Regions from separate parts of the Marinobacter sp. LQ44 genome, predicted to be linked through region 3. Evidence: predicted binding sites of a transcription regulator. Region 3 holds the regulator's gene; each other region holds the start of a gene.

Region 1 (9,668 bases), 680 kb from region 3:
GCTGCCTGACATCATTTCCATCTTGCCACCCATGTCCATGCCGCTCTCCATGTTCATATCGCCGTCCTTGCCCATGGCGCCCATGCTCATCGCGCCCATGCCCATGGCGGCCATACCGCGCTCGGTTCGCGGATACATGGGCGGCACTGGCGCCTCCACTCCCTTGCGGGTAGCCAACGTTCCGCGCACATACCCCGACCGATCCTGTGACTGGGCAAACACGGTGTGAGCCGTGTCGGTTGGCTGTACAATCACGTCGTAGGTTTCCGCCACGCCAATGCGGAATTCATCCGTTTCAACGGGTTGCACTGGTTGGCCGTCAGCGGAAATAACCGTCATCGGAAGTCCCGGGATACGGACATCAAAGTAGGTCATCGCCGAGGCGTTGATGAATCTCAGGCGAATTTTCTCGCCGGGACGGAACAGCCCGGTCCAGTTGCTGGCGGAAGGCGATCCATTCATCAGGTAGGTGTATTCAGAACCGGTTACATCCAGGATATCCCGGGGGCTCATTCGCATTCTGCCCCACATGCCGGCTTTGCTCCACGCGGCATCCCAGCCCATGGTTTCAACATCCTTGAAGAAGTCGCTAACGGTGCGCTGGTTGTAGTTATAGTAGCCCTCTGCCACTTTCAGGTTGCGGAATACGTCCTCGGGAGAGTCAAAGGTCCAGTCAGATAGAACCACAACGTATTCGCGGTCATAGGCCACCGATTCGGGCTCGGCAGGATCAATGATAATCGGCCCATAGTGGCCTAGCTGTTCCTGAAGGCCAGAGTGGCTGTGGTACCAGTAGGTGCCATGCTGTTCGACCGGGAAACGGTACTCAAACGTTTCGCCGGGCATGATGCCGGGAAAGCTGACGCCAGGAACGCCATCCATCTGGTACGGCAGAATCAGACCGTGCCAGTGAATGGATGTTGCCTCCGGTAGCGTATTGGTGACACGCAAGATTGCCTCGCGCCCCTGTTTGAGGCGCACCAGAGGCGCTGGCAGAGTGCCGTTGATGGTGATGGGCTGTTCCGAGACTGTGCCCCCTATCTTGAGAGGTGTTCTCGCGACGGTCAGGTCGTAGATGTCAGCGCCATTACGCACGGTGTGAAATGCGTTCGTGTTGTCCAGTTGTCCTCTAGCATAGGCCGGCAACAAGCTGTCGAAACCGGCAAGAAGTCCCATCGTGGCAGCTCCTTGGATAAGGCGCCGCCTGGACACACCTGCATAGAAATGTCTATCGCTCATAGGTTGCTCCTAAAACCATGTATATACAGCTTCTTGCGTTCGTGACTCGATTATTGATCCTACCCGGTGTAACTGAAATCAAACTGAAAAGTCTGTATCCGCCTTTCTATCACCATTTGTTTGGCGGGCAGGGGGGGAGAGGCGCAATGGCCCTACGCCAGCCTCCCTTTTGGGCGAGTGAGTGCGGATTAGCAAGAACGGTTGCAAGTCCTGCGATAAAGAAGGGAAGGGCGATGGCGAGAATGAAGATGGCGATTCATCCGCTTTATCTACAGGCGTGCAATTGTGGATTTTGACGAGACAATTACAGATAAAAAAAGCTGGCCCGTCACGGAACCAGCTTTACAATACTCAAATTGAGCAGCTAACCATCGCTAGGCCGATCAAAAACTCTTGTTCCAACCCAGCCAGAACTTCGGGTCATCCGAGTTGACAGAGCCAAGCGCGTCGGTTGACTCAATGTCCGCGTACTCCACGTTAACACTGAAGGAACCGAAGTTTCCCGCATCCTTTGTAACGTTGGCGGCGACGTGTGAATAACTTGCCTCACCGACAGAAGCCTTGCCGTCATCAGCGAAGTCATAATAGCCAAGCGTAACACCGGCACTGTAGCTGTCCTGCAGAGGCACCCCAACAGAGGCGTAGTAATAGGCATCTCCTTGCACGAACACCCCATCACCACTGGTGTCGCTGTTGATCGTGTAGGCTAGGCCTACAGCAGCAATGCCATAGCTGATCTCGCCGTAAAGTTCGCCGAAATCAATGGAGTCCGGCGCGTCAGGATACGCATAATAAATGTACCCAACGTCATAACCCAGTTCTTCCACAGAGCCGGAGAATCCGGCATAAAGATCAAGCTCATAGCTGGTGCCGTCACCAAAATCGACATTGGAGCCCCAACCACCGGCGTAAAAGCCCGACGCATGCTCATAATCCAACCCTCCCTGGACAGCCGCAGCCCCGTCTGTCTGGGTGACGCCCCGGAACAGATAGTTGCTGCTGGCGCTCACATTTGAGCTGACGTCAGCGCTAACAATGGCGGGCGCAGCCTGAAGTGCTGCAAGCAAAGTGATACTGATAAATCCGGATTTGGTGAAAAACTGCTTCTTCATAATGGATACCTTCGGTTGGGTTTCATTGCTCCAAATATGATTCAGCAAAAGTCTTGCCATATCTTATTTATTCTTGTTTATCATAATTATAGAGACAAATCGGCACATTCTGAGCTTGCCCCCGAAAAACGACCGCAACACCTAGCGCCCCAGAACCTGTCACCGGCCCGGACCAGCGCCCTGTTTTGATGCATTCTCTGTAACCATTCTGTAATCTTTGCCAAATAGACTTTAATAGCGCTTCAACACACACAAGCAAACCGAAAAAGGTGAGACAGATCATGAGCAAGAAATATTTGGGCTTGGCTTTGGCGATTTCTGCCGCTTCTGCTGCACAGGCCGGAAACGTTACGACCAGCGGCGAAGACCTTGTGATCGATACCGACAGCGGTATCAAAGTGAAAGTGTCGGATAACTCTGCGTCTTTTCAGCTCGGCGGGCGCATTCAGTGGGATTACGACGCCACGCAGTCTGACGACAACGGTGTTGACACTACCGATTTCGATGTGCGCCGGGCACGCCTCTACGCCAAGGGCCACTTTGGCGACTGGGCGTACAAGACCCAGTTCAACGTGGCTGAAAGTGATGGCGCCGACGGCGGTACTGCTGAAGACCTGTACATTCGTTACATGGGATTTGGCTCAGCTGCAACCGTGACTATCGGTAAACAGAAAGAGCCATTCGGCCTGGAAGAATTAACGAGCTCAAAAGACATCTCAGCGCTTGAGCGATCTGCCATGACCGAGCGTTATGCCCCCGGTCGCAGCGGCGGCATCCAGCTCAGCGGCAAAGGCAGCAACTGGACCTACGGTATCGGCTACTTCGAGGCAGGCGGCAATGGCAGCGACGACTTCAATAACACGGCAGTAACCGCACGGGGCACGGTTGCACCGATTCAAACGAACAATATGGTTGTTCATCTTGGTGCGGGTTATACCACGCGTGATGCCGACACTCAGGCCGATGAGGTCGATACGTTTAATCTGGAGCTCGCCGGCGCTTCCGGGCCCTTCCATGCCCAGGCCGAATATTTCGATTCCGAGGAAGGCCAGGTGGATGTTGATGGTTATTACGTACAGCTTGGCTGGATCATCACCGGCGAAAGCCGTCCTTACAAAGCCGGAGCATTCAAGCGGGTAAAACCGGCATCGCCCAAAGGGGCCTGGGAAGTTGTTGCCCGCTTTGAGGATGGTGACGGAAAATACAGTGATGTGGGGCTGGCCACGACCGACGGTGAGCAAACAAACACTGGGCGTTAACTATTACGCCAACAAGAATGTTCGACTTGGAATGAGCTACATGGATGGCGAAGAAGCCATGGCGCTAGCGGAGATGAAGTGCGTGCGAGGTTACAATATGCATTTTGACCGCATGGAGGTCGCTTGAATGAGTTTTGCGGTTTTGATATAGTTCTTGAGAGTTATGAAATACTCAGGTTTTGGGCAGATATTAATCTGCCCATTGCTTTTGTCTGCCCCCCCCCCCCCGCCCCCCCCCGCCCCCACCCCCTAAGTTAAAGTTCATCTGAGGTTTCTGGTGTACATTGAGGTGGACACCCATCAGTTGGTCAGCCTGAAGGTGCAGTTAAGCTCTGATCCGGCTGTATTCCTGAAAAAATGAGACCCGTATGGACGGCTTTGCGAGACGTATAAGGTGGTGGCGCGTTGTTCAGCTCTTTTTGCCTGTGAGCCTATGGAGGTACCCCTTGAGAGTCAGGTTCAATCTGACCGATATCAAGGTTGTCGCTGACATTGGCGCCCTAAACTGAACGAGCGACTTATCGATGAAATATTGACTCCATTCAACCGTTTATACGGCCGCTGAAGGTACCACTCGAGGATGAAAATGATGCTAACTCCGCTCACTGCCAGGAATGGCCAAAAAAACCAGAAGTCGTTGCTTGTCTTTGCCATTGGTTCGGTTCTGGCCTCTGCCGCAACGCCTGTCCTGTCCATGACCTTTACCGAAGCCTTAACCGGGGGAAAGGTTTCGCTTGATGTTCGTTACCGTTACGAATTTGTGGATCAGGACAACCCTCTTGATCAAGCCCATGCTTCTACCGTTCGAACCCGACTGGGGTACCGGACTGGTGATTTTAAGGGGTTTGAGGTGTTTGCCGAGGCGGAAGATGTGTCCGCTGTGGGGAATGAGAACTACAATAGCACCATCAATGGCATAACCGATCACTCAGTAGTCGCTGATCCGACGGAAACCGAAGTCAACCAAATTTACGTGCGTTACAAAGGTTTTTCGGATACCAGCCTGACCTACGGCCGTCAGCGCTTTGCTCTGGACAATCACCGGTTTATCGGTACGGTTGGCTGGCGCCAGAATGAACAAACCTTCGATGCCTTTGTCGGCACCAACGAGTCGCTTCCGGACACGAAGATCACAGCGGGCTATCTTTACAATGCTAACCGGGTGTTCTCGGATGCCAGCCCTAATGGCAATTTCCCAATGCAGTCGCCGATTTTCAACGCACAGTATCATGGCTTGGCTGCCGGAACCCTGACCACTTACGGTTATCTTTTCGACTTTACCAACGCAGACGTCAACTCAACCCAGAATTTTGGTTTGCGGTTCGCAGGTGGCACCGATGTATCGGAAGACGCCAGGGTCCTGTACACCCTGGAGTACGCAATCCAGAAAGACTATGCAGACAACCCGCAAAGCTTTGAGGCCGCTTATTGGCTGGCGGAAGTGGGGCTCGCAGTCTACGGCCTGACCTTTAAGGTGGGTATGGAGACTCTGGAGTCGGACGACGGCCGGTCATTCCAGACGCCTCTGGCGACGCTTCACGCGATGAACGGTTGGGCCGACCAGTTCCTGGTCACCCCGGACGATGGCCTGCAGGATCTATACGTATCGGCGGGTGCCTCAGCAAAGGGGGTCAAGTGGCTGGCCGTTTATCATGACTACAGCAGTGACATCAATAGCCTGAGCTATGGCTCCGAGCTGGGGCTGCTGGCTGTCTACCCGATCAACAAGCACTACACGGTGGGTGCCAAGTTCGCCAGCTATGCCGCCGATGGTCGTGGCGTGGATACGGACAAGGCCTGGTTGTGGGGAGAGGTCAAGTTCTGACCTTATCACTGTTGCGGTGAACAGACATTCGCCTGATAGAGGGCGGGTCGCCCCGACCGGGGGTAGACAATCCGAAGGATAAGGGTCGCTGACGAACGCTGCGGTTGAGGAGGTCTCAGGCAGCGTTTGGCTCTTGGAAACGTCGTAAATTTACAGAAATTGATGTGTTAGCTATGCTTTGGATGGAATCTAAACAACAAGGAGAAGCACGATGGGTAAAGCTATTAATGGTAAGTTCGAGAACATGGATCAGGCACGCAATACGCGAGACGATCTTATTGGCAGCGAAATCCCACAGGAAGTGATCTTTATTGATAAGGAAGAGCAGACGATCCGGGTGATGTTGCCGCAGGAGGAGGCCGGGGAAGTTTATGAGATCTTCGATCGACACGGCGTCAGGTATAAGTGAAGGCTCGTGGCCCTGTGCGTTGGGCTGTTCCTGGGATCACTCCGCAGTGGTCAACGCGCGGCTGCGGTCATGACGCTGATCCAGTCGGCTATGCGGAAAGGGCATGATCCCTATGGGTATCCAAGGGATGTTCTAACCCGACTGCCGACACAGAAGAGCAGCGCCATCGGCGGACGCTTACAACGGAATAAAATAGTGTTGGTCTGTTGGGAACGTATCGGTCGATCGTATGCCTTAATTTGTTAATGTCACAGACTGGTGCTTGAAAGCAGGATGTCCGCAAAGAATCGCCCCACTATTGTTGTGTTGCTGTCACTGCTTTTGGTGTTCAGCGGGCCTGCGTTTGCTTTGCCTTGCCGCCGGGGAACTTCACAAGTTTTACCGATACCGGTTCCCAGCTGATTTTTGCCGCACAGGCGGCCCACTACCAGGATCCCTTCCTGGCTTCTATTACACCCCCTCCAGAACATTACTCCTGAGTCTTAACCGGTTTTTGCCCATCGCGGCAAACTCATTAACGTTAGTTCTTGCAACAAAGTCTCGTCCTTCGGTTCATTCGTAACGGGGCTTTATATGGAGTGAATCAAATGCGCAATTCAAAAACCAGGCTCACCATCACAGCGATTCTTCTGGCCGGAACCATTGGATCCTTCTCTGCATTGGCCCACGAGGACGAAGGAAAAGGCATGAGGGGGATGATGAATATGATGTCTGATATGTCCCCCGAAGACCGTAAAGCCATGACTGAGGCGTGCATGAAAATGATGCAGGGGCATGGAAACGGGCCGGAAGGACGATTATCAGGTCATCGCCTTCAACGCCAACGGCCAGCAGCGTGTTTTCCGCGAACACAAGGATTACTGAGGTCAGCTCTGTGAAAGTGATGCCTTTTCGCCTGAACTCCGCCACGGTGCGGTACTGGCAAGATGCTATGGCGGGCACGGGCCATTATCAATAACGGCAGGTCCAGGGAAGGCATCAAATTCGATTTCTGGGCAATTTGACAGACTCACCGAACTTGGAGGGCTAAATGCCTGATCTTGCAACTTGGGGAATTGCCGCCGCGTTTGCCGGTGGTCTCATATCGTTTTTTTCACCCTGCACGCTACCTCTGGTTCCCGGCTACCTGTCGGTCGTGACTGGAGGTGCCCTGACCGAGGCTTCGAATCGGTTGAAGGCCCTTTGGCTGAGCCTGTGTTTTGTGATGGGGTTCAGTCTGATCTTTATTGCCCTGGGAGCAAGCGCAAGTGCTTTAGGACAATGGTTGATGGCCTATCGTGAAGAGGCCAACCTGGTGGCCGGCGTGCTCATCATTCTAATGGGTCTGTTTATGCTGGGTTGGTGGAGCATGCCGGCGTTGCAGCGCGAATGGCGCATTGGACAGTCACTCGAAGGCGGACGTCCCACTGCCGCCTTTCTTCTGGGGATAGCATTTGCCATCGGCTGGACACCCTGTATAGGTCCCATACTCGGGGCTATATTGGCGCTCAGCTCCACCCATGCCAACGCCGAGGCAGGTATGTTGTATCTTGCTGCCTATTCGTTAGGGCTGGCTCTTCCCTTCCTGGGAACTGCCCTATTCATTGAGCACTTTCGCCGACGAGTGCGCTGGTTCAGTCGCTGGAGTCGACTGCTGAGAGTGTTTGCAGGCCTGGTACTCGTTGTCATGGGCGTGTTGGTGCTCACCGGTCAGATGACTCTATTCGCCTCGTGGATGTTGTCGACGTTTCCAGTTCTTGGAAGGCTTGGCTGATCCTCTCTAATTCTTTAATTTGTGGGGATCGTTTCAGTGGGTGCTATCCTGACGCAGCCAGTGTAGCTGAGTGTAAAAAGCCTATCCGGCCCTGGGCGCTGAGCGAGTCTGCCGGTGTTCAGGATTACGTGTTAGATGGGATATTCCTGTAAGGAAGGCGAGGCCAGGCTCGACCTCAGTGCCATGCCCGCGGTCATGTTTACCGATCCTCAAGTCGCCACCGTTGGCCTCTCTGAAGCCGAAGCAGTTGCTCGGGGTGCAGGTTGTCGCAGCGGAAGGCGGTGAAATTATCCAAACGGCGGTGATGGCGTTACGAGCAGGTTTGACCGTTCAGGAAATCGGCGATGACTTGTTCCCTTATCTGACCATGGTTGAAGGACTCAAACTCTGTGCGCAAACGTTCACCAAGGATGTAAAACAGTTGTCATGCTGTGCCGGATAAATGATTTGAACGCGGCTCTGGGGTTTCTTGACCGAGATCACAATCTGATTCGGTTTAAGCCGGTGATTCATTTTGGATTCAGGTAGATATGCTCTGATGATCTGGGTGGCGCTTATGCTGGGTGTTCTTCTGCCTGATAAAAGCTCCGGTTGGCCAATTAAGGAAAGGGGACCAAGGAATGAAAAATACCGTCGTGGAGATCCGCGGCTTGCTATCGGCACTGAGTGCCCGGGGCGTAGAGAAACAGCTATTGAGATTGCCCGGCGTTAAGAAGGCCGAGGTCAACTATGTGGCCGGCAGCGCGACCGTCACCTATGATGAGGCGACGGTGGACCTTGAGGCTATCAAGGCCCGGATACACGAGTGCGGCTATCACTGTTCCGGAGAACAGTTGCCCAGGCACGTTTGCGACCCGGGGGACCCGCCGACCGAAGCCGGGGCTGTGTCCATGCCCGTCCACGATGGCCATGCCTCCCACACCGGCCACGACGATACCGCGCATCCTGCTGAACACGGCGAACATACTGGCGCAAAGGACGAGATGGCTCACGAGATGGGCCACGGCGGCAGCATGGACATGCAGGCAATGGTGCGCGACATGCGCAACCGTTTCTGGGTCTGCCTGATCTTCAGCCTCCCGATTTTCATTTATTCGCCCATGGGTGGGCTGTTCGAACCGCCAGCACCGCCCTTCGGGCTGCGGCTAGACCTGTGGTTGCTATTACTGGCAAGCATCGCGGTGCTCTGGCCAAGCTGGCCGTTCTTTGTTGCCGCCTGGCGCGCGCTGAAAAACGGCGTGCTCAACATGGCTGTGCTGGTCGTTCTCTCGGTGGGTACTGGCTACCTGTTCAGCGTCGGTTCCACGCTCTTTTTCCCGGGTGTGCAGTTTTTCGAGGCGGTGGCGGTGCTGCTGGTGTTCATCCTGCTCGGCCATTGGCTGGAGATGCGCGCCCGTGCCGGTGCCTCGGACGCCATCCGCTCGCTGATGGATCTCGCGCCGCCCAAGGCCACTGTGTTGCGTGATGGCCAGGAACGGGAGGTTCCCACCGCTGAGGTTCTGAAGGACGACATCGTCGTGATCCGCCCCGGCAATAAGATTCCGGTGGACGGTGAGGTCTTGGAGGGCGAGTCCCTGGTGGATGAGTCCATGCTCACTGGCGAGTCCATGCCGGTGGAAAAAAAGCCCGGCGATAAGGTGATCGGGGCCACCATTAACAAGAGCGGCAGCTTCAGGTATCGCGCCACCAAGGTAGGTTCCGACACCGCGTTAGCGCAGATCGTCAAGCTGGTGCAGGAGGCGCAGAACTCCAAGGCCCCGGCGCAGCTGCTGGCGGACAAAGCGTCACAGTGGCTGGTGGTGATTGCCATCGTAATCGGCCTGCTCACCTTCGCCGTCTGGTTCTGGTGGATTGGCCAAAGCCTGCTGCTTGCCGTGACCCTGACTATCACCGTGTTCGTGATCGCCTGCCCGGACGCCCTGGGCCTTGCAACGCCCATGGCGGTGATGGTGGGCACCGGCCTCGGTGCCAGGAACGGCATCTTGTTCAAGAATGCCTCTGCACTTGAGGATGCCACCCGGCTGGATATTGTGGTCTTCGACAAGACCGGCACCCTGACCATGGGCGAGCC
Region 2 (9,668 bases), 2.2 Mb from region 3:
CTACTACGGCTCTGCCTCGCTCCCACTGGCGAACGATTTCGCAGCGTCTTTCACCGTTGGCTACTATGATTTCGATGTTGATGGTAAGGCCGGCTTTGAAGATGCCAGTTACGTACACTACTCAGCCAGCCTTGCAAAGGATGCGAGCGAATTGGGCGAGTTCAGCCTTAACGTCGATTACGCGGACATCAGCAAAAGCGACTCTCCCTTCGGCAGCCCACGCGCTGACAAACCGCAGGTTTGGGTAGGCTGGACCAAATCGTTCTGACACGTTATCTGCCCGGATAACACAGGCAGTAGTGCAGAGAGGGGTCGGTTATCCGGCCCCTTTTTTCTGTGCACCGTCAGCCTTCCGCCAAGGCCAACTGGAGGAAACCCAGGCGCGGCACATGATCAAGCAGATCTCGGGTGTTGCATCCCGATTTCAGAAAGCCCTCTACCTCGCGCCATGTAGCATGACATCCTGACTCCGTGGATTTCTGAGTTAATTGTCTGAAACAGTCTTCCGGCAATGCCAGCACAGCCCCTGTGAGCCAGGAGTCACTCAACGCCCGCAGGAACCCGCGCGCACACTCTCCATCTTCTGCCACCCGTGTTTCTCTGCCGGTAATACCCGCAAGATAGTAGCCCTGCTCCGCCTTACTGATCAGGTTCAGTAAAACCGGCACCTCAACAGCAAGTGCCTTGGCCCAGCTCAACAGCAGTGACGAGTTTCCGGACTTCAGCTCAAACTCCACCTCGCACAAGGGACGAGACCTCCCACCCCCGACGACCTCGCCAAAATCGACGGCAACTTCAACAAGTGCGTCCGCAGTTTCAAGCATCACCACCTGCCTGGAGAAGTTGGTTTCGAAGGCCACTTGGAGTTTCTGCAGATCCAGCTTTTGCTTTAATGGCGTGTCTTCAAGCAATGACAGGTCAAGCTCAGGCCCCGGCAGCGGCCATTCCCATTCCTGACGGCGATGGGCACCATCAACAAACTCGCCCTGAGTTTTCAGAGTCTGGATGTAGCGATCTCCAGATTGTCTCACCCGAAGTGCCGCCCTGGCCCTGTTAAGCGCTGCGTCCGGCGTATCGTAGTAGCGATTCATCAAATCCTTCTGACCACCGCGACTGGCCTCAGGCTGCGCAAGCAACCACTGGAGGGCTTTTGCCTGCGCCCGTTCCGATAGAGTCAGTTTGATTTCAAGTTCGACTTCCATGGCAGACTCCCAATAACAGGCCCCTAAATATACAAAAAAACCGGTGACCTGAGCCACCGGTTTTCGAGACTACTTGATTAGCAGGTTTGCTGATCAGAAGTAGTAAACAGCACCAACGGAAGCGAGTGAACGCTCACTCTTGTTAGCAACGCCGTATACGCCGTCATCGCCGCCACCGAGGTAGCCCTCGAAGTAGACATACATGTGGTCAGACAGGTTGTGCAGCGCTTGTAGTGTCACAGTGTCGATGTCTTTGTCAGCAAACTGCGCGTCGCTGAAATTGTCGTCGTACTGAGTCAGCTCATAAGACAAAGCAAACTGGTTCTTGCCTAGAGTATAAATACCCATCACACCAAAGGTGTCGGACACATCTTTACGGGTGTGGAATTCGCCGGTCAGACGCAGGTTGTCTAGGTTGTAGCTGGCGCGCACACCGTAGGTGTTCTCATTGTTTTCGCTGGGAACGGTGCTTATGCGATTATAAGCGCGGCCACCGTCGTTTGAGTCAACAGCGAACGCCAGCTCAAGGGCATCAACCTCGTACATAGCAGCCAGCTGCCATGGGTAAGACTTCTTGCCAAACTCATCGTCACCGTTGACCTGGACAGCGGCGCCGATAGTCAATCCACCGAAATTAGGAGACAGGTATTGAACCATGTCACCCTCGCCTGTGTCATAACTCACCGCCTGGTTCAGCAGTGCGACTTCGTAAAATTCTGAAATCTCTGTTACGGCTAGCTCGTAAATTGTGTCGTCGGTACCAACCCAGAGCTGGCCGAAGTTCTCACCCTTAACACCGATGTACGCTTCATCAATACGGAAACGACCTTCTGGATCGTTCGCACTATTGATGTCGTCAGCGCCAAGACGGTCGATTTCGACCTTGAAGAAACCAGTCAGACCAGGAGCGATTTCATGGTCATGCATCACACCGAGCGTCGAACCGTTGTCGCGATGCTCAACAGAAGAACCGCCACCGTCAACATTGTCGTGGTTCAGAACATACTGAATGTTACCGTATACGGTCGGCAGGTTGCTTTCCTGTGCCAGAGCAGCGCCAGAGAAGGTTGCAGCTGCGATAGCAGAAGCAAGGATAGTTTTTTTCATGTTGCGTCTTCCTTTTTGAGTTAACTCAGGTTTTCGACGGGTTCTAAATCCCGATTTTTGCTGGCAAAAACAGCCGGAGCTGCGCTTGCCGGACTCCTGATCGCCTCCCATTTATATCCTGCGGGACACGACATTTTTTCTTTTTATATGACTCAAGCCGTCAAGCTGAGCCTTACATCTCAACCACTTAACAGCTTTTCTTAAAGCTCTTAGTGATGGTCCTTTTTTTAATACAAAGGATGTATTTTTGCAAATTTTTAACAACCGGTTTTTAGCCTTTTTGGTGCCTACAAGGCAACCCTTTATGCTTGAAAGCTATCCAACTCCCAACATGCAAACTGTCCAAATTCGAGGCCAAAATAGCTTTTTATCATTTAAAACATACCGTTAACTTGAACCACACTGCATTACAACATCTCCTTAGATCATACGCCCGACAACGCAGCACCAGAAACGCGCACATAGATGGGGCGCGCAACATTTCGGGGCATTAATGTTTGCGCGAGACCTCCAACAAGAAAGTGACCGGCCCGTCATTGAGCAGAGCCACTTTCATATCTGCACCGAACTCTCCACCTTCTACACGCTCGCGCCCCATTTGATTACGGGTAATGTTCAGGAAGTCGTGATACAACGAATTCGCCAGTTCTGGTGCAGCGGCCAGGGAAAAACCCGGCCGGGTACCTGAACTGGTATCGGCAGCAAGCGTAAACTGGGGAACAACAAGGATGGAGCCGCCGGCGTCTTGAACATTAACGTTCATACGGCCCTGCTCGTCGGGAAAAACCCGGTATGAGAGAATTTTTCGGCACAGTTCCTTTGCCTCACTGGGTGAGTCGTCCCTTTCAACGCCCAGCAGCAACAGAAGCCCTTTGCCAATGCTGGCAATTTCGCGGCCATCAACCGTCACACTAGCTTCCGATACTCGCTGGATAAGCCCTTTCATTCAATCCCTTGAGCAACAACTTCGAGGGTTAAAAATCAGAAACGTCGAGAGTGTATCGGCGCGCAACACCGGCCGCAACCCCTCAGATCAAGAAAAGATAATCCAGTCACCCGGCGGGCGAGTCAGTTTGTGACACCACATCCTCAACGGCCCGAATCAGTGCATCGACAATGGCAGGTTCAGACGCGGAATGCCCCGCATCGCGGATAATACGCAGGTCTGCTTCTGGCCAGGCCAGACTGAGCGCCAGGGCGTTATCCAGCGGACACACCATATCGTAGCGGCCATGGACGATCACACCGGGTATTCCGGAAAGCCGCGCGGCATTTCGCACGATCTGGTCCGGCGTTAAAAACGCCTGGTTCACAAAGTAATGGCATTCAATCCTTGCCAGAGCAATCGCAACATGTGGGTGCGCGAAGCGTTCAACAACCCGAGGATTGGGATGCAAGGTGGCGCAACGCCCTTCCCAGACTGACCAGGCCTTGGCCGCCTGAATCTGCTCAAGCTCGTTGGGGCTGGTAAGCCTGCGGTAATAGGCCGGCACCAGATCATCACGCTCCACTTCCGGGATGGGTGACACGAAATCCTGCCAGTAGTCCGGAAACACTCGGCTGGCGCCTTCCTGATAGAACCAATGGATATCCTTGGGCCGGCACAGAAAAATGCCACGGAGTACCAGCCCGGTGACCCGCTCCGGGTAGGCCTGAGCATACACCAGGCTGAGGGTGGAGCCCCAGCTGCCGCCAAACAGCAGCCAGCGATCAATGCCCAGAAACTGGCGAACGGTTTCCATGTCGTCCACCAGCTTGTCTGTGCTATTGCCTTCCAGTTCCGCAAGCGGCGTGGATCGCCCTGCCCCGCGCTGGTCCATCAGAATGATCCGGAAGCGTTCAGCATCAAAATATCGCCGGTGATTATCCTCACAGCCACCACCCGGGCCCCCATGGACCACTAACACAGGAATACCCTCCGGATTGCCGGACTCCTCCAGGTAAAGCTCATGAGGCTCTTCCACCGCGAGGTGGTGACGAGCGTAGGGCTGGATTTCAGGATACAGGCTCAGCATGACGAACTCCGTTTAGGGATAACGGTAGTCTAGCTGAGATTTAAGGGGAGAAAGCAATGGCCGTCCCTGGCCATTCAATACTAATCTTACTTCTTACCGGCGCGCTTACGCTCGTTCTCGGTCAGCAGTTTCTTGCGCAGACGGATCGACTTGGGCGTTACCTCTACCAGTTCGTCGTCATCAATGAACTCCAGCGCCTGCTCCAGGGTGAACTTGATGGGCGGCACCAGGCCGATCACTTCGTCTTTACCGGAAGCACGCATGTTGTCCAGCTTCTTGCCCTTGGTAGGGTTAACCACCAGGTCGTTGTCGCGACTGTGAATACCACACAGCTGGCCTTCATAGATCTCCTGGCCCGGGTCGAGGAACAGTTTGCCACGGCTCTGCAGGGTTTCCAGCGAGTAGGTCAGCGCTGTGCCGGTCGCCATGGAAACGATGACACCGTTCTGGCGGCTGGTTACATCACCCATCTTCACCGGGCCATAATGGCTGAAGGTAGACGTCAGAATGCCGGTGCCTGATGTCATGGTCAGGAAGGTATTCCGGAAACCAATCAGGCCACGGGCGGGAATGGTGTATTCCAGGCGGATACGACCCTTGCCATCCGGGATCATGTTGGTCATGTCGCCCTTGCGCAGTCCCATCTGTTCCATAATGGAACCCTGGTGCTGCTCTTCAATGTCAATGATCACGTTCTCGTAAGGCTCTTGCTTGACGCCATCGATCTCCTTGATCACAACCTCCGGGCGGCCCACGGCCAACTCGAAGTTCTCACGGCGCATGTTCTCGATCAATACGGACAGGTGCAGCTCACCCCGGCCGGAGACCTTGAACTTGTCGGCAGAGTCCCCTTCTTCTACCCGCAGCGCCACGTTGTGCAGCAGTTCTTTTTCCAGACGTTCCTTGATGTTACGGCTGGTCACGTACTTGCCTTCTTTGCCAGCAAACGGTGAATCGTTGACCTGGAAGGTCATGGATACCGTGGGTTCGTCAACGGTCAGCGCCGGCAGTGCCTCAACATTGGCGGGATCGCATAAGGTATCAGAGATGTACAGCTGATCCAGACCACTCACGCACACAATGTCGCCAGCCTGCGCTTCTTCAACTTCCACACGCTGCAGACCGGAGTGGCCCATGATTTTCAGGATACGACCATTACGCTTCTTGCCATCGGCACCAACAGCCACCACCGGAGTGTTGGTTCTGACCTTGCCACGCATAATGCGGCCGATACCGATCACGCCCAGGAAGCTGTTGTAGTCCAACTGGGAAATCTGCATCTGGAACGGGCCGTCCAGATCTACGGAAGGCGCGGGCACATGGTCGACAATCGCCTGGAATACGGCATCCATGTTGTCGTCCAGGTTTTCATGCTCCATGCCGGCAATGCCGTTCAGGGCACTGGCGTAAACAATCGGGAAGTCCAACTGCTCGTCGGTGGCACCAAGGTTATCGAACAGGTCAAATACCTGATCCACCACCCAGTCCGGGCGCGCGCCGGGGCGGTCAATCTTGTTAACCACCACGATCGGGCGCAGGCCAGCGGCAAACGCCTTCTGGGTTACAAAACGGGTCTGCGGCATCGGGCCATCAATGGAATCCACCACCAACAGCACACTGTCTACCATGCTCATGACTCGCTCAACTTCGCCACCAAAATCCGCGTGCCCCGGGGTGTCCACGATGTTGATGTCGTAGTCTTTCCATTTCAGCGCGGTATTCTTCGCCAGAATGGTGATGCCACGCTCTTTTTCCTGGTCGTTGGAGTCCATAACGCGCTCGTTTTCGAGCTCTTTACGGTCCAAAGTTCCAGACTGGCGCAACAATTGGTCAACCAGGGTGGTTTTACCGTGGTCAACGTGGGCAATAATGGCAACGTTTCTAAGCTTATCAATCACAACGGGTATCCTGCAGAATTTAGCGGCGAGCAGTATATAGAAAAGTCCATGTCGATAATATGAAGAATAGTGCCTAATATGTAACCAATCGGCTAATGCACCGTTATCAGGCAGGATAAGAATCAATGCACCAATAAAGTGCACACATTCAGTGCAACCAATGCCTGTAAGCTGCACTCCGGTGCGCCAGAATCGCCCCAAAGCCTTGCCGCTGCGCTGTTCTGGCGCAAAACCGAAAAACTGGCAAGCCCCTTGCTTATACTTGTGCAGCCGTAATTGAAAGGTAAGAGCCAACAGCTTCTGTTAAGCTGCCCTGACCTGAAAAAGATCGGGCTTCAGCCCGCTGAACGATCCGGCATAACGAACACGACATCACTACGGAGCATGCACAATGTCCAAGACGATTGATTTGATCAAAGAACACGAAGTGAAATGGATTGACCTGCGCTTCACCGACAGCCGCGGAAAAGAGCAGCACGTCACCCTGCCCGCCACCGAAGCCGATGAAGATTTCTTTGCTGACGGCAAAATGTTTGACGGCTCCTCTATTGCTGGCTGGAAAGGTATCAACGAATCCGACATGATCCTGATGCCGGACGACGAGACCGCCGTACTGGATCCGTTCACCGAAGAAACCACTGTCAACATCACCTGCAACATTGTAGAGCCGTCTACCATGCAGGGTTATGAGCGCGATCCCCGCTCTGTTGCCCGTCGTGCCGAAGAATACCTGAAGTCCACCGGCATCGCCGATGGCGCGCTGTTTGGCCCGGAGCCCGAGTTCTTCGTGTTCGACTCCGTTAAATGGAATGTGGACATGCAAGGTGCGTCTTACCACATCCACTCCGAAGAAGCGGCCTGGGTTTCCGGCGAAGACTTCGATCGCAACAACATCGGCCACCGCCCAGGCGTGAAAGGCGGCTACTTCCCGGTTCCGCCGGTCGACAGCCTGCACGACCTGCGTGGTGCCATGTGTGCCGCCATGGAGTCCATGGGACTGGAAATTGAAGTACACCACCACGAAGTGGGTACCGCTGGCCAGTGTGAAATCGGCGTAGGCGCCAACACCCTGACCCGCAAGGCTGACGAAGTTCAGATCCTGAAGTACTGCGTACACAACGTGGCCCACGCCTACGGCAAAACCGCCACCTTCATGCCCAAGCCGGTGGTTGGTGACAACGGTTCCGGTATGCACGTACACATGTCCCTGAGCAAAGACGGCAAGAACCTGTTCGCCGGCGACAGCTATGCGGGTCTGAGCGAAGCCGCCCTGTACTACATTGGTGGTGTGATCAAGCATGCCAAGGCCATCAACGCCTTCACCAACCCGGCCACCAACAGCTACAAGCGTCTGGTTCCGGGCTTCGAAGCTCCGGTTATGCTGGCCTACTCTGCGCGTAACCGTTCCGCGTCCATCCGTATTCCGTACGTAAACAGCCCGAAAGCACGTCGTATCGAAGTGCGCTTCCCGGACCCGGCAGCCAACCCGTACCTGGCCTTCGCTGCGCTGATGATGGCCGGCCTGGACGGCATCCAGAACAAGATCCACCCTGGCGATGCCATGGACAAGGATCTGTATGACCTGCCGAAGGAAGAGGCTCTGAACATTCCGAAGGTTGCCGAAACACTGTCTGAAGCGCTGGACTGCCTGGAAGCAGACCACGAGTTCCTGACCCGTGGCGGCGTGTTCACCGAAGACATGATCGCAGGCTACATTGACCTGAAACGCGGTGAAGTTGAGAAGCTGAACATGACCACTCACCCGGTTGAGTTCCAGCTTTACTACTCCTGCTAATGCACTGCACCAATAAGGTGCAGAGCATTTAAGCCTGAAAGCCCCGCCCCGTGCGGGGCTTTTTTTGTGCCGTTTTTCTCAAATCCCGCCAAACACCCCGCGCCCTTAACGATATGTAACCAAGGGATCGCCCTCCGGCGTTGAAATGCCTGCACCCGCCGCCGATAATCGAGACAGTTCACTACCGCAGGTTATTGTCATGAAAGCACCGCTCACGCTCGCAACCGGCTTGTTACTGCTGGCCACCGCATCCGCCCACGCAGAGGTTTACCGCCATGTGGATGCCCAGGGCAATGTAACCTTCTCGGACGAGCCCATGCAGGGCGGGGAAGAAATCGAGGTTAAACCGGTAACCACCATCACACTGCCAAAGCCTGACGCGGTGAGAGAAACCGAACAGTTGCTTGAGGAAGTGGAGCGCGAAGGTGCAGCCTATGAGAGCCTTTCCCTGATCTCCCCTGAGAACGATCAGGCCTTCCACAGTGGCAACGGCGACGTCACCTTTGAAGTGCGCAGCACCCCGAGCCTGCGGCGCGGTCATCGCTATGAGGTTACCCTGGACGGCCAGCCAGTTGGCCAAAGCACTTCAGGCTCCATCACCGTCCGCAATATTGACCGGGGCACCCATCAGGCGGGCGTTCACATCGTGGATCGCGAAGGCATACAGGTGAAAAGCGGCCAGCCAATCACCTTTACCATTCACCGACCTTCGCGCCTGAACTGATATTTGCGCACCACTTTAGTGCAACCGCACCACGATAAAGCCATACTTTGGGCAGCGAAGGGGCAAAACCCCGGCTGCCTGTAGCGACAAGCTCCCCATCTGCACCAACCTACAGCACCCGGATGCCCTCCGGGCCCTGCTGTGCCCGTACTTAGACCATCATCTTATCTCAGCAGGCAAAACTGGTTCGTTTTTTGCAAAACCGGGGTAACTACTATGAGTTTAAAACGGAAACCAAGCATGTCGTTCCAACCATCCATCTCGCTGGGAAGCGGTTATAAGAGCATTCTGGACAGCCTGACCACGGCCGTTCTGGTGCTGGGAAACGACCTGACCATCCGTTACCTGAACCCCGCCGCCGAAAGTCTTTTTGAAACCAGCATGACCCGTAGCCAGGGCCTGCCCCTGAAAGACGTTCTGCTCGATTCTGCGGACGCTCTGAAAACCCTGTATGCGGCAGCAGGCAATGGCCAATCCTACACCCGGCGAGAAGCAGAATTCGCTTTACTGAGCGGCTCAAGGCTGACGGTGGACTATTCGGTGACACCCATCAGCCTTGAACCCATGGAGCTGTTGATCGAGATCCAGCCCCGGGACCGGCTGATGCGCATCAGCCGCGAAGAAGACATTATCTCCCAACAGGAGACCACCCGGATCCTGGTTCGCGGCATGGCCCACGAAATCAAGAACCCATTGGGCGGCATTCGTGGCGCGGCTCAACTGCTTGACCGGGAGCTGAACGATGAAGACCAGCGCGAATACACCCGGGTAATCATTGACGAAGCAGACCGCCTGCGCAGCCTGGTCGATCGTATGCTCGGCCCCAACAAGGCACTGAAAATCGCGCCCACCAACATCCACGAGGTTCTGGAGCGGGTACGTACCCTGGTGGAAGCCGAAAGCAGGGGCCGGGTCCGGCTGAAACGG
Region 3 (9,668 bases):
AATCGTTGCAGCAGGGACTGTTCATCGGCATCCAGAAATATGATCTCGACAACGACTCCGGCATCGCGCAGCTGGCGATAGATCTGTTCGAAATTGGCCAGTTCGGCAGACAGGTTGCGGGCATCGATGCTGACGGCCATTTTCCGGAGTCGCCCAGGCGCTTCCTGCTGCGCCGCCTCCCGGGTTAGCGGGAACAGCAGTCCGATGGGAAGGTTGTCTATGCAATAGAAGCCCAGATCTTCGAGTACGTGCAACGCGGTACTCTTACCGGACCCCGATCGGCCACTGACGATGATCAGTTTCATGATGGACGCTCCTGCCTGCTTAAGTTGGTGCTACTGCTTGTCAGGATGCCGCTGTCATACGCTGGTACAGGGACGCTGAATCCTGACACTGGCGAAGCTGTTCACAGAAGCCGTTGTCGTTGAATTTCTCGGCCAGCTGGCTAAGCAGCTCCAGATGTTCACTGGTGGCTTCTTTGGGCACGATCAAGGCAAACACCAGATCGACCGGCTGATTGTCGATGGCATCGAAGTCGATGCTTTCTTCCAGCGTCATCAGCACCCCGATCACACGGTCCAGCCCTTCCAGGCGGCAGTGGGGTATAGCGATACCCTGGCCGATACCGGTGCTGCCAAGCCGCTCGCGAGAAACCAGATTGTTGAAGATCTCGGTGTCGCTGAGGATTTCATCCTGATGATGAATATGCTCTGCGATGGTTTCCAGTACCCGCTTCTTACTGGAGGCTGGCACTCGGCACAGCGTCAGTTCGGGAGCCAGAATGTTGTCGATGGTCAGGGATGTATCGCTCATGGATCGACTGTGATTCCGTAAAAAAAAGGCTGCGGCCGGTATTCCCCGCCGCAGCTCGTATCATTGAAACACCCGGTAAGGCGGCGCGAAGGGCGCGCTCAGCCGTTGCCGTGCATCCGGTCTACATTCTTTTCTTTGTGCTTGAGGATCTGGCGATCCAGTTTGTCCACCAGCGAATCAATCGCGGCGTACATGTCCTCGCTTTCTGCCTTTGCGTGGATCTCGCCACCGATGACATGCAGGGTGGCTTCGGCCATCTGACGTACCTTCTCAACTTCCAGCGTCACCTGACAGTTGCTGATGTGGTCAAAGTGACGCTCCAGCTTCTCGAACTTGGTGTTGACGTAATCCTTCAGTGCAGGGGTCAGTTCTACGTGATGGCCTGAAATGTTGAGTTGCATAGGCGTCTCCTGTTGTCATCATGCCGGTGTTGCCACCGGGCTGCGTGTCCGGTGCTTCGTGCACCGGCAAAAACATTAAACCAGTCGTTTGCGCTCGTTTGAAGGAGGAATGTGCATGGCCTCCCGGTATTTGGCAACGGTGCGCCGGGCCACATTGATGCCCTGATCTCCAAGCATGGCTGCAATCTTGCTGTCGCTCAACGGCTTTTTTGGAGTTTCTTCTGAAATCAGTTTCTTGATCATCGCACGTATTGCGGTGGAGGAACATTCTCCACCCTCAGCGGTACTGACGTGGCTGGAGAAAAAGTACTTCAGCTCGAAGATACCGCGGGGTGTGTGCATATACTTTTGTGTGGTGACCCGTGAAATGGTGGATTCGTGCATTTCCACGGCCTGCGCAATGTCGGAGAGGATCAGCGGTTTCATTGCTTCCTCCCCCTGGTCCAGGAAACCCTGTTGGTGCTCAACAATCCGGGTGGCGACTTTCAGCAGGGTTTCGTTGCGGCTTTGCAGGCTTTTAATGAACCACTTGGCCTCCTGCAGTTGATCCCGCAGGTAGGTGTTATCAGCACTGCTATCCGCGCGGCGGATCAGCGATGCGTAGCTGGCATTGACCCGAATCCTCGGGGCGATCTCCGGGTTGAGCTCAACTCGCCACCGGCCTTCGTGTTTTCGTACGATGACGTCCGGTATCACGTAATCCGGCTCTGCCCGGTCCACCACGTCGCCCGGGCGGGGGTTGAGGCTGGTAATCAGGGCCAGAACCTCGCGCAGCTGATCTTCCTTGAGTCTGCTGCGGCGCAGCAGTTGCGCGTAATCCCGGTTGCCCAGCAGATGCAGGAACTGGGTAACCACCAAGCGGGCCTGTCGAAGCCAGGGAGTATCTGGTGGCAACTGGTTGAGCTGAATCAGCAGGCATTCCTGCAGGTCGCGGGCAAACACACCCGGCGGGTCGAAATGTTGTAGCCGGTGCAGAACCGCTTCCACTTCGTCCAGTTCCAGGGGGTCTTCTTCGGTTTCATCCTGCAGGCCGGAATGGATTTCCTCAATCGGTGAGGTCAGGTAACCGCGTTCGTCCACTGCGTCCATCAGGGCGTGGGCGATGGCCTGGTCACGTTCGCTCATGGGGGTCAGGTTGAGTTGCCATTCCAGGTGGTCCTGGAGGGTTTCTGCCGGCGAATTGCGGGTTTCGAAATCCGATTCGTTCTCGTCTTCGCCTTTGCTGGCTGGCGCCGGTGCAGACTGGTAGATATCGTCCCAGGCGGTGTCTACGGGCAGGTCGTCGGGGATGTTATCCGGTATGTCGGTTTCTGAAGACCAGTCAGGGCCGTTTTCATTTTCATCCCAGTCAGAGGCGGTCTCGGTGGCCGGTTCATCGTGGTCGGAATCCCGGTCTTTGTGCTCGTCCCGGGTATCGGAGTCCGTATCAGGGGTGTCAGACTGCTCGTCATCCTCGGAGGTTTCCAGCATCGGGTTTGACTCCAGTGCCTGCTGGATTTCCTGCTGGAGGTCGAGGGTGGAAAGCTGAAGCAGGCGAATGGCCTGTTGCAGCTGGGGCGTCATGGTCAGACTCTGGCCCATCTTAAGCTGTAATGAGGCTTTCATAACCATGGCTCAAGATCCATAAATCAAGGGTGTCCCGGTAGTGACCTTGCCTGCTGTCAGGCAAAAAAATTGTTGTACGCTGGTTACTTGCCGCTCACTGGTGTCAGTATAAGCAAGTTCTTTGCCGAGTTTACTTGCTACAGATCATCAAAACAATCAGACCTCGGTCGCCGAGGGTTTTTCTTGCGCTCACAGGTGGAACTCATCGCCCAGATAGACTTCCTTGACCTGCTGATTGGCCAGGATGGCTTCTGCGTTGCCGGAGGCGATGATATGGCCGCCGGAGACGATGTAAGCGTTCTCGCAGATATCTAGGGTTTCCCGCACGTTGTGATCGGTGATCAGCACTCCAATGCCCTTGTCCCGCAAATGCCGAATGATGTGTTTGATGTCACTGACTGAAATCGGATCTACCCCGGCGAAGGGTTCATCCAGCAGAATAAACGCCGGTTCCATGGCCAGCGCCCGGGCGATTTCAACTCGCCGTCGCTCGCCACCGGACAGAGCCATACCCAGGCTGTCCCGGATATGGGTGATGTGAAATTCCTCGAGAAGTTCCTCGAGCTTGGCTTCCCGCTCCGGCCGTTTCATGCCCTTTCGCGTCTCCAGAATGGCCATGATGTTGTCGCGCACGGTCAGTTTTCGGAAAACCGAGGCTTCCTGGGGCAGGTAGCCAATGCCTTTGCGCGCCCGGCCATGCATGGGCAGCGGGGTGATGTCCTGGCTGTCAATGGTGATTCGGCCGCGGTCGGAGGGCACAAGCCCGACAATCATGTAAAAACAGGTGGTTTTGCCGGCGCCGTTAGGGCCGAGCAGGCCAACGATTTCTCCAGACCGGATTTCCAGAGATACATCCAGAACCACTTTTTTCTGTTTGTAGCTTTTTGCCAGGTTGCTGGCCCTGAGAACTGCCATCAGTAACCTATTCGTTTATGGGGTTGCTGGAGCTGCGAGGCTGAATCACCATTTCCACCCGGCCAGAGCTTTCTTCCGAAGGCGTGCCGCCTTCTGCCGTGACCACCCGGCGCACGGTGTCGTATTGAATGATGTCACCTCGGAACACATTGTTGCCTTGTTCAATCACCGCCTGGCGTTCGAAGGTGAGCCGGTTTTCCGCCGCCGACCAGGTGATGGTTCTCGCCCGGGCGTCTGTCATGGCCTCGCCTTCCCGTGCCGGCTGGCGATATCGGGCAGGTTCGCCGCTCGCCTCAATCCGGTTGAGGCCCTCGGGACTTCGATACAGCACCACCCGTTCTGCGTTCAGCTGGGTGGCTCCCTGGACCAGTTCAACGTCGCCGGTGTAGATGGCGGTCCCCTCGGTATCGTCGAGGCGGGCCGAATCGGCGCTAACCTTGATGGGGGTGTCGGAGTCCAGATCAAACGCAGATGCCGGGCCGGCCAGTAGCAGTGCCGCCATTATCGACAACAATCGGTGTGTGAGGTTACCTGACGGTTTCATATTGCCCTTCCACCCGGGAATTGAGTTCCAGTATGCGTTCGTTTACCCAGGCTTTCATGCCATTGGCCTGGGTCACGCCAAACGGTTCGGTAATGGTGACCGGTTGATCGGTGTGTACTGTGCCTTGTCGGTTATCCAGGGTCAGCGATTCGGTCTTCAGGGTGGCTTCCGAGTCGTCGGTTTGCCGGAGCACGACAACGTTGCCTGTCAGAATCACCTGATCATCGTCTTGCCGGAGGCTACCTTCATCCGCTTCGATTATCCATGGTGGGGTAGCCTGTTCACTGAAAATCCTGGCCCTTGGGGCGTTCATGGTGGCGTAGTTGGTGTCGTCAAACTGTTCGATTCGGGGGCTGGATATCGACATCTTCAGGTTGCCTTGTTCGTCCCAGGTTGTGTAGCGGCCCTCGATAATAAAACTGTCGGGTTCCGACGGGCCCCTGAGTTCCGCTGCATCGCCCCGCACATTCTCACCTTCCTCGTCCTGCCACATCAGGAAGACAGTGGCGAGAGCCGTGACCGCCAGTGCCAGGGTTCTCGCCAAGGGTTTGCGGGCGATGTTTGACAGCACCTCCGGAATCATGACGGCTCGCCCAGATAGGGGGCCAAAGTTGTTTCCAGCCGGTTCTGCGCCCAGAGTATCAGGTCACAGGTTTCACGCACGGCGCCGTGACCGCCCAGGGCCTGGGTGCAATAGTCGGCATGCTGGCGCACCAGCCAGTAGCCGTTGGGCACGCTGATGCCCAGGCCGGCGAATTTCAGGGCGGGCAGGTCTGGCAAGTCATCTCCCATGTAGGCAATTTGCTCGGGAGCGATATCCATGCCTGCAACCAGTTCCTGTAAAGCAACCTTCTTGTCTTCCCGGCCCTGCATCAGGTGCGGGATGCCGAGGTCGGTCATCCGTTTCTCTGTCAGTGGTGACCGGCGCCCGGTTATGACTGCCACGGTAATGCCGGCCTTCATCAACTGTTTCAGGCCCAGGCCATCCAGTATGTTGAACGCTTTGAGTTCGTCGCCGGCCGCGCTGAAATACAGCCGGCCATCGCTCATGATGCCGTCCACATCCAGGGCGATCAGACGAATCCTGGCGGCTTTTGCCTTAAGCGTGTCGTCCCAGACGGTGTGCATGGGCGGAGCCAGGTCACTCATTAAATCACCCCCGAACGCAGCAGGTCGTGCATGTTGATGGCGCCGACCAGATTGCCATCGTCGTCGGTGACGGGCAGGGCATTGATTTTCATCTCTTCCATGATATTCAGCGCCTCGGCCGCCAGGTGGTCAGCCTGAATGGTTTTGCCGTGGCGGGTCATGACGTCCCGGATCGGAGTGGTGTGAACGTCGACGGATTTGTCCAGAGTCCGGCGCAGGTCGCCATCGGTAAATACGCCGGTCAGGTGACCCTGGGCGTTGACGATGGTGGTCATGCCCAGCCCTTTGCGGCTGATTTCGAGAAGCGCGCCGCTAAGGGTGGTGTCCTCAAGAACTTTGGGAATCTGGTCGCCGGTATGCATGATATCGGAAACCCGCAGCAGCAAGCGCCGTCCCAGGCTGCCGCCCGGGTGAGAGAAGGCAAAGTCTTCGGCGCTGAAGCCGCGGGCCTCCAGCAGGGCCACGGCCAACGCATCGCCCATGACCAGGGTGGCGGTGGTGCTTGACGTCGGGGCCAGGCCGAGCGGGCAGGCCTCTAAGGCAACGCTGACGTCCAGGTTGGCGACCGCCTCCTGAGCCAGAACAGAGTTCGAGTTGCCGGTCATGCTGATCAGCGGTGCCCCCATACGTTTGATCAGGGGCAGAATGGTCACCACTTCGCTGGTGCTGCCACTGTTGGATATGGCAATCACCACATCTTGCGGAGTGATCATGCCCATGTCGCCGTGGCTGGCTTCACCCGGGTGAACAAAAAATGAGGGCGTGCCGGTACTGGCTAATGTGGCTGCAATCTTGTTGCCGATATGGCCGGATTTACCCATGCCGGTTACCACTACCCGGCCTTTGCAGGCCATGATAACGTCGCAGGCTCTGGTGAAGTCGCCGTTGATACGGCCTTCCAGGGCTTCGATAGCTTCCCGCTCTATGCGGATCGCTCGCACTGCAGAGGAGCGGTAGTCGGGGGTGTCTGGAGCGTGTGAATCTGTCATCTCGGCGGATAGTCTGCTCGGTCGGTCTGGTTTGCCCGGCCAAACTCTGGTCATCGGGCGACTGAGCCGTGAGTATATCATTGTTGAGAGGCATGGCAGCCAACGTTCAGGGAAACTGATCATTGCCATCAAGACATTTTACCTAGCTTTAACCGGCTTTTCATTGAGCTGAGGCGGCGCTTGTCATAATGTAGGCGCTCTTTGATCAGGATGGATTATGGCGTCATCTGCATACATAAGCCTTAACGACGTGGTGTTTTCCCGCTCCGGCCGGCGCATATTTGATGGTGTCTCGCTGGATATTCCGAAGGGCAGGATTACCGCGATCATGGGCCCCAGCGGCACCGGCAAGACCACGCTGCTGCGACTGATTGGCGGCCAGTTGCGTCCCGACTCCGGCCAGGTATTGGTGGCAGGTCGGGAGGTGCCGAAGCTCAAGCGCAAGGAATTGTATGCGCTGCGGGAAAAGATGGGCATGTTGTTTCAGAGCGGTGCCCTGTTCACCGACCTCAGTGTGTACGAGAACGTGGCCTTTCCTTTACGGGTTCATACCCGCCTGCCGGAAGACATGATACGGGACATTGTGCTGATGAAGCTCGAAGCGGTGGGCCTTCGTGGTGCACGCGAATTGATGCCTTCGGAGCTGTCTGGCGGAATGACTCGGCGGGTGGCGCTGGCCCGCAGTATCGCACTGGATCCGGAACTGATCATGTACGACGAGCCTTTCGCCGGGCAGGACCCTATTGCCATGGGGGTTCTGGTCAAATTAATCCGTGATCTCAACAGTTCCATGGGCCTGACCAGCGTGCTCGTTTCCCATGACGTGCCGGAATCCCTGAGCATCTGCCACTACGCGTGCATCATTGCGGATGGCAAGGTGATTGGCGAGGGAACCCCGGATGAACTCAGGGCGCACCCCTCGGAGCGGGTTCAGCAGTTTCTGAAAGGCGAGCCGGACGGGCCGGTGCCGTTTCATTATCCGAACAGCGATGCGGCATCTGACTTCGGTATTCGCGGGGGTGGTGCATGATGGATCGCATAGCAGCCCTGGGTCGAACAGGGCTTGACGTTATTGCCTCGCTGGGGCGGGCCTGCCAGTTTCTGGCGGGCGTTGTCGGAGGCGTGCCGAAGCCCTCCGTCGGTTTTCCGCTGCTGGTAAAACAGTTATACGCAGTCGGTGTGCTGTCGCTGGCCATTGTAGTGGTGTCGGGGTTGTTTATCGGCATGGTGCTTGGTCTTCAGGGGTACACTATCCTCAGCGATTTTGGTTCCGAGGCGGCCATCGGCCAGATGATTGCATTGACCCTGGTGCGTGAGCTGGCGCCGGTGGTGGCGGCACTGTTGTTTGCTGGCCGCGCTGGCTCTGCGTTAACCGCAGAGATCGGTTTGATGAAAGCGACCGAGCAGCTCTCCAGTATGGAAATGATGGGGGTCGACCCGTTGCGCCGGGTGATCGCCCCAAGGTTGTGGGCAGGTTTTATTTCACTACCCATTCTGGCCATGATATTCGCGGTGGTTGGCGTTTGGGGCGGTATGTTGGTGGGCGTTGAGTGGCTGGGCGTCTACGAAGGTTCCTATTGGGGCAATATGCAGGCCTCAGTGGACTTTGTGGATGACGTTCTCAACGGGCTGATCAAGAGTGTGGTGTTCGGTTTTGTCTGTGCCTGGATTGCGGTGTACCAGGGCTATGATTGTGTACCGACCTCAGCGGGTATCAGTTCCGCCACCACCAAGACCGTGGTGTATTCATCTTTGGCGGTATTGGGTCTGGATTTCGTGCTGACCGCTGTCATGTTTGGAAATTTCTAACAGGTATTCCAGGAGCCTCTCATGGCACAACGAACAACAGAAATCATCGTCGGTCTGTTTATTATTGCCGGGCTGGCTGCCTTGCTGTTCCTGGCCTTGCAGGTCAGTGGCCTGTCCCCCAAGGCCGCTGGCGCTACTTACAGGCTGCATGCAAACTTTAACGATATCGGTGGGCTTGCGGCCCGAGGCCGGATTTCCATGGCGGGCGTGACGGTAGGCACCATTGAGTCGATCACTCTGGATCGGGAAACTTTTCAGGCCAGGGTGACCATGTCCATTCACAAAGATGTGGACAATATCCCGGCGGACAGTGCAGCAGTAATACGTACATCCGGAATTCTGGGGGAGCAGTACATTGATATATCTGTCGGTGGGGATCTTGAGTCCTTGAAAGAAGGCGATACCTTCTATTCCACCCAATCTGCCATGAATCTGGAACGGATGATCAGCAATTTCGCCTCGGGCCGTTGAGGCGATAGGAATAAACGCACAGGAGATTGCAATGCTTGTTTTGAAACAACGCCTTATACTGATATTTGCCCTGTTTGCAGTAGGGCTTGGCCAGGTCTGGGCGGGGCCGGAAGAAGAGCTTCGGCAATATGTGGATGACAATACCCAGAAGCTGGTAAAAAAGCTTCAGGCGGAGAAGGGCCTCTACGCATCCGACCCGGAAGCTTTTTACGCGAGCATGGATGAAACCCTTGACCAGTTCGTGGATTTCCGTCGCATCGCGGCCCGGGTCATGGGCCGCTACGCCCGGCAGTCGACGCCAGAGCAGCGCGACGACTTCGTCGAGAAATTCAAGCGTAGCCTGTTTGACAGTTATGCCCAGGCGCTGGTGTCGGCCGATGATTTCACCATCCAGGTGAAAGAGGCGTCTATCATGGCCCAAAACAATGATCGCGCGACTGTGCAGATGGAGGTCATCACTTCCTCAGGTAATCGCTATCCGGTCACTTATTCCATGTATCGCACTGCCGAAGGCCGCTGGATGATGGAAAACGTCATCGTTGAGGGTATCAATATCGGCCTGGCTTTCAGAGACCGCTTTGCCCAGGAGATGGAGGCTAATCGGGGTCAGATTCAACTGGTCATCGATGGTTGGAGCGATGCGGTGGAGTCGCTCAATCTGGACGAGGAAATAGACCGGTCATGACCAGTGATGCGCCTGCGGCGATTCTGGATGGTGACACTGTGCGGGTTACCGGGTCGGTTGATGCCGATTCGGTGATCCCGTTGCGTAAACAGGGTGAACGGTTAATTAACGGCGCCCGGGGTCCGCTTACCGTTGACCTTGCGGGGCTGGCCACCGCCCACAGCGCGGTGCTCTCGATGCTTCTATGCTGGCATCGACTGGCGCTCAGTCAGCAAACGTCTCTCACCTTCGAAGGCGCCAGCGACCGCCTGCTGTCGCTGGCTGCACTCAGCAATCTTAAAGATCAG

Evidence for each region. Region 3 encodes sigma-54, which starts transcription at its own class of promoters, with help from an activator protein. Its sites were predicted from a motif close to ANTGGCATNNANNTTGCTNT; they were not measured.
Region 1: ASQ50_RS01695 (TorF family putative porin) is a predicted target of sigma-54. The motif match lies at 2,393-2,412, and genes of this name have one in related genera.
Region 2: glnA (glutamate--ammonia ligase) is a predicted target of sigma-54. The motif match lies at 6,462-6,481, and genes of this name have one in related genera.

What each region holds. Positions count from the first base shown of each region.
Region 1 covers NZ_CP014754.1:350,935-360,602, reverse strand. The annotation lists gene ASQ50_RS01700 (copper resistance system multicopper oxidase) at 1-1,239, opposite strand, end outside; gene ASQ50_RS01695 (TorF family putative porin) at 1,623-2,351, opposite strand; gene ASQ50_RS01690 (OprO/OprP family phosphate-selective porin) at 2,633-3,610, shown strand; gene ASQ50_RS21300 (hypothetical protein) at 3,585-3,737, shown strand; gene ASQ50_RS01685 (alginate export family protein) at 4,197-5,435, shown strand; gene ASQ50_RS01680 (hypothetical protein) at 5,647-5,844, shown strand; partial or broken gene ASQ50_RS21295 (transposase domain-containing protein) at 5,869-6,090, shown strand; gene ASQ50_RS01675 (cytochrome c biogenesis CcdA family protein) at 6,875-7,597, shown strand; partial or broken gene ASQ50_RS01670 (mercuric reductase) at 7,754-8,039, shown strand; gene ASQ50_RS01665 (heavy metal translocating P-type ATPase) at 8,218-9,668, shown strand, end outside.
Region 2 covers NZ_CP014754.1:3,240,968-3,250,635, reverse strand. The annotation lists gene ASQ50_RS14950 (TorF family putative porin) at 1-268, shown strand, start outside; gene ASQ50_RS14945 (CYTH domain-containing protein) at 345-1,202, opposite strand; gene ASQ50_RS14940 (porin) at 1,296-2,309, opposite strand; gene dtd (D-aminoacyl-tRNA deacylase) at 2,800-3,255, opposite strand; gene pip (prolyl aminopeptidase) at 3,362-4,324, opposite strand; gene typA (translational GTPase TypA) at 4,411-6,222, opposite strand; gene glnA (glutamate--ammonia ligase) at 6,614-8,017, shown strand; gene ASQ50_RS14915 (DUF4124 domain-containing protein) at 8,217-8,741, shown strand; gene glnL (nitrogen regulation protein NR(II)) at 8,982-9,668, shown strand, end outside.
Region 3 covers NZ_CP014754.1:1,035,738-1,045,405, reverse strand. The annotation lists gene rapZ (RNase adapter RapZ) at 1-305, opposite strand, end outside; gene ptsN (PTS IIA-like nitrogen regulatory protein PtsN) at 346-813, opposite strand; gene hpf (ribosome hibernation promoting factor) at 912-1,214, opposite strand; gene ASQ50_RS04870 (RNA polymerase factor sigma-54) at 1,290-2,819, opposite strand; gene lptB (LPS export ABC transporter ATP-binding protein) at 3,009-3,734, opposite strand; gene lptA (lipopolysaccharide transport periplasmic protein LptA) at 3,742-4,278, opposite strand; gene lptC (LPS export ABC transporter periplasmic protein LptC) at 4,262-4,861, opposite strand; gene kdsC (3-deoxy-manno-octulosonate-8-phosphatase KdsC) at 4,858-5,427, opposite strand; gene ASQ50_RS04845 (KpsF/GutQ family sugar-phosphate isomerase) at 5,427-6,416, opposite strand; gene ASQ50_RS04840 (ABC transporter ATP-binding protein) at 6,634-7,446, shown strand; gene mlaE (lipid asymmetry maintenance ABC transporter permease subunit MlaE) at 7,443-8,225, shown strand; gene mlaD (outer membrane lipid asymmetry maintenance protein MlaD) at 8,247-8,696, shown strand; gene ASQ50_RS04825 (phospholipid-binding protein MlaC) at 8,728-9,381, shown strand; gene ASQ50_RS04820 (lipid asymmetry maintenance protein MlaB) at 9,378-9,668, shown strand, end outside.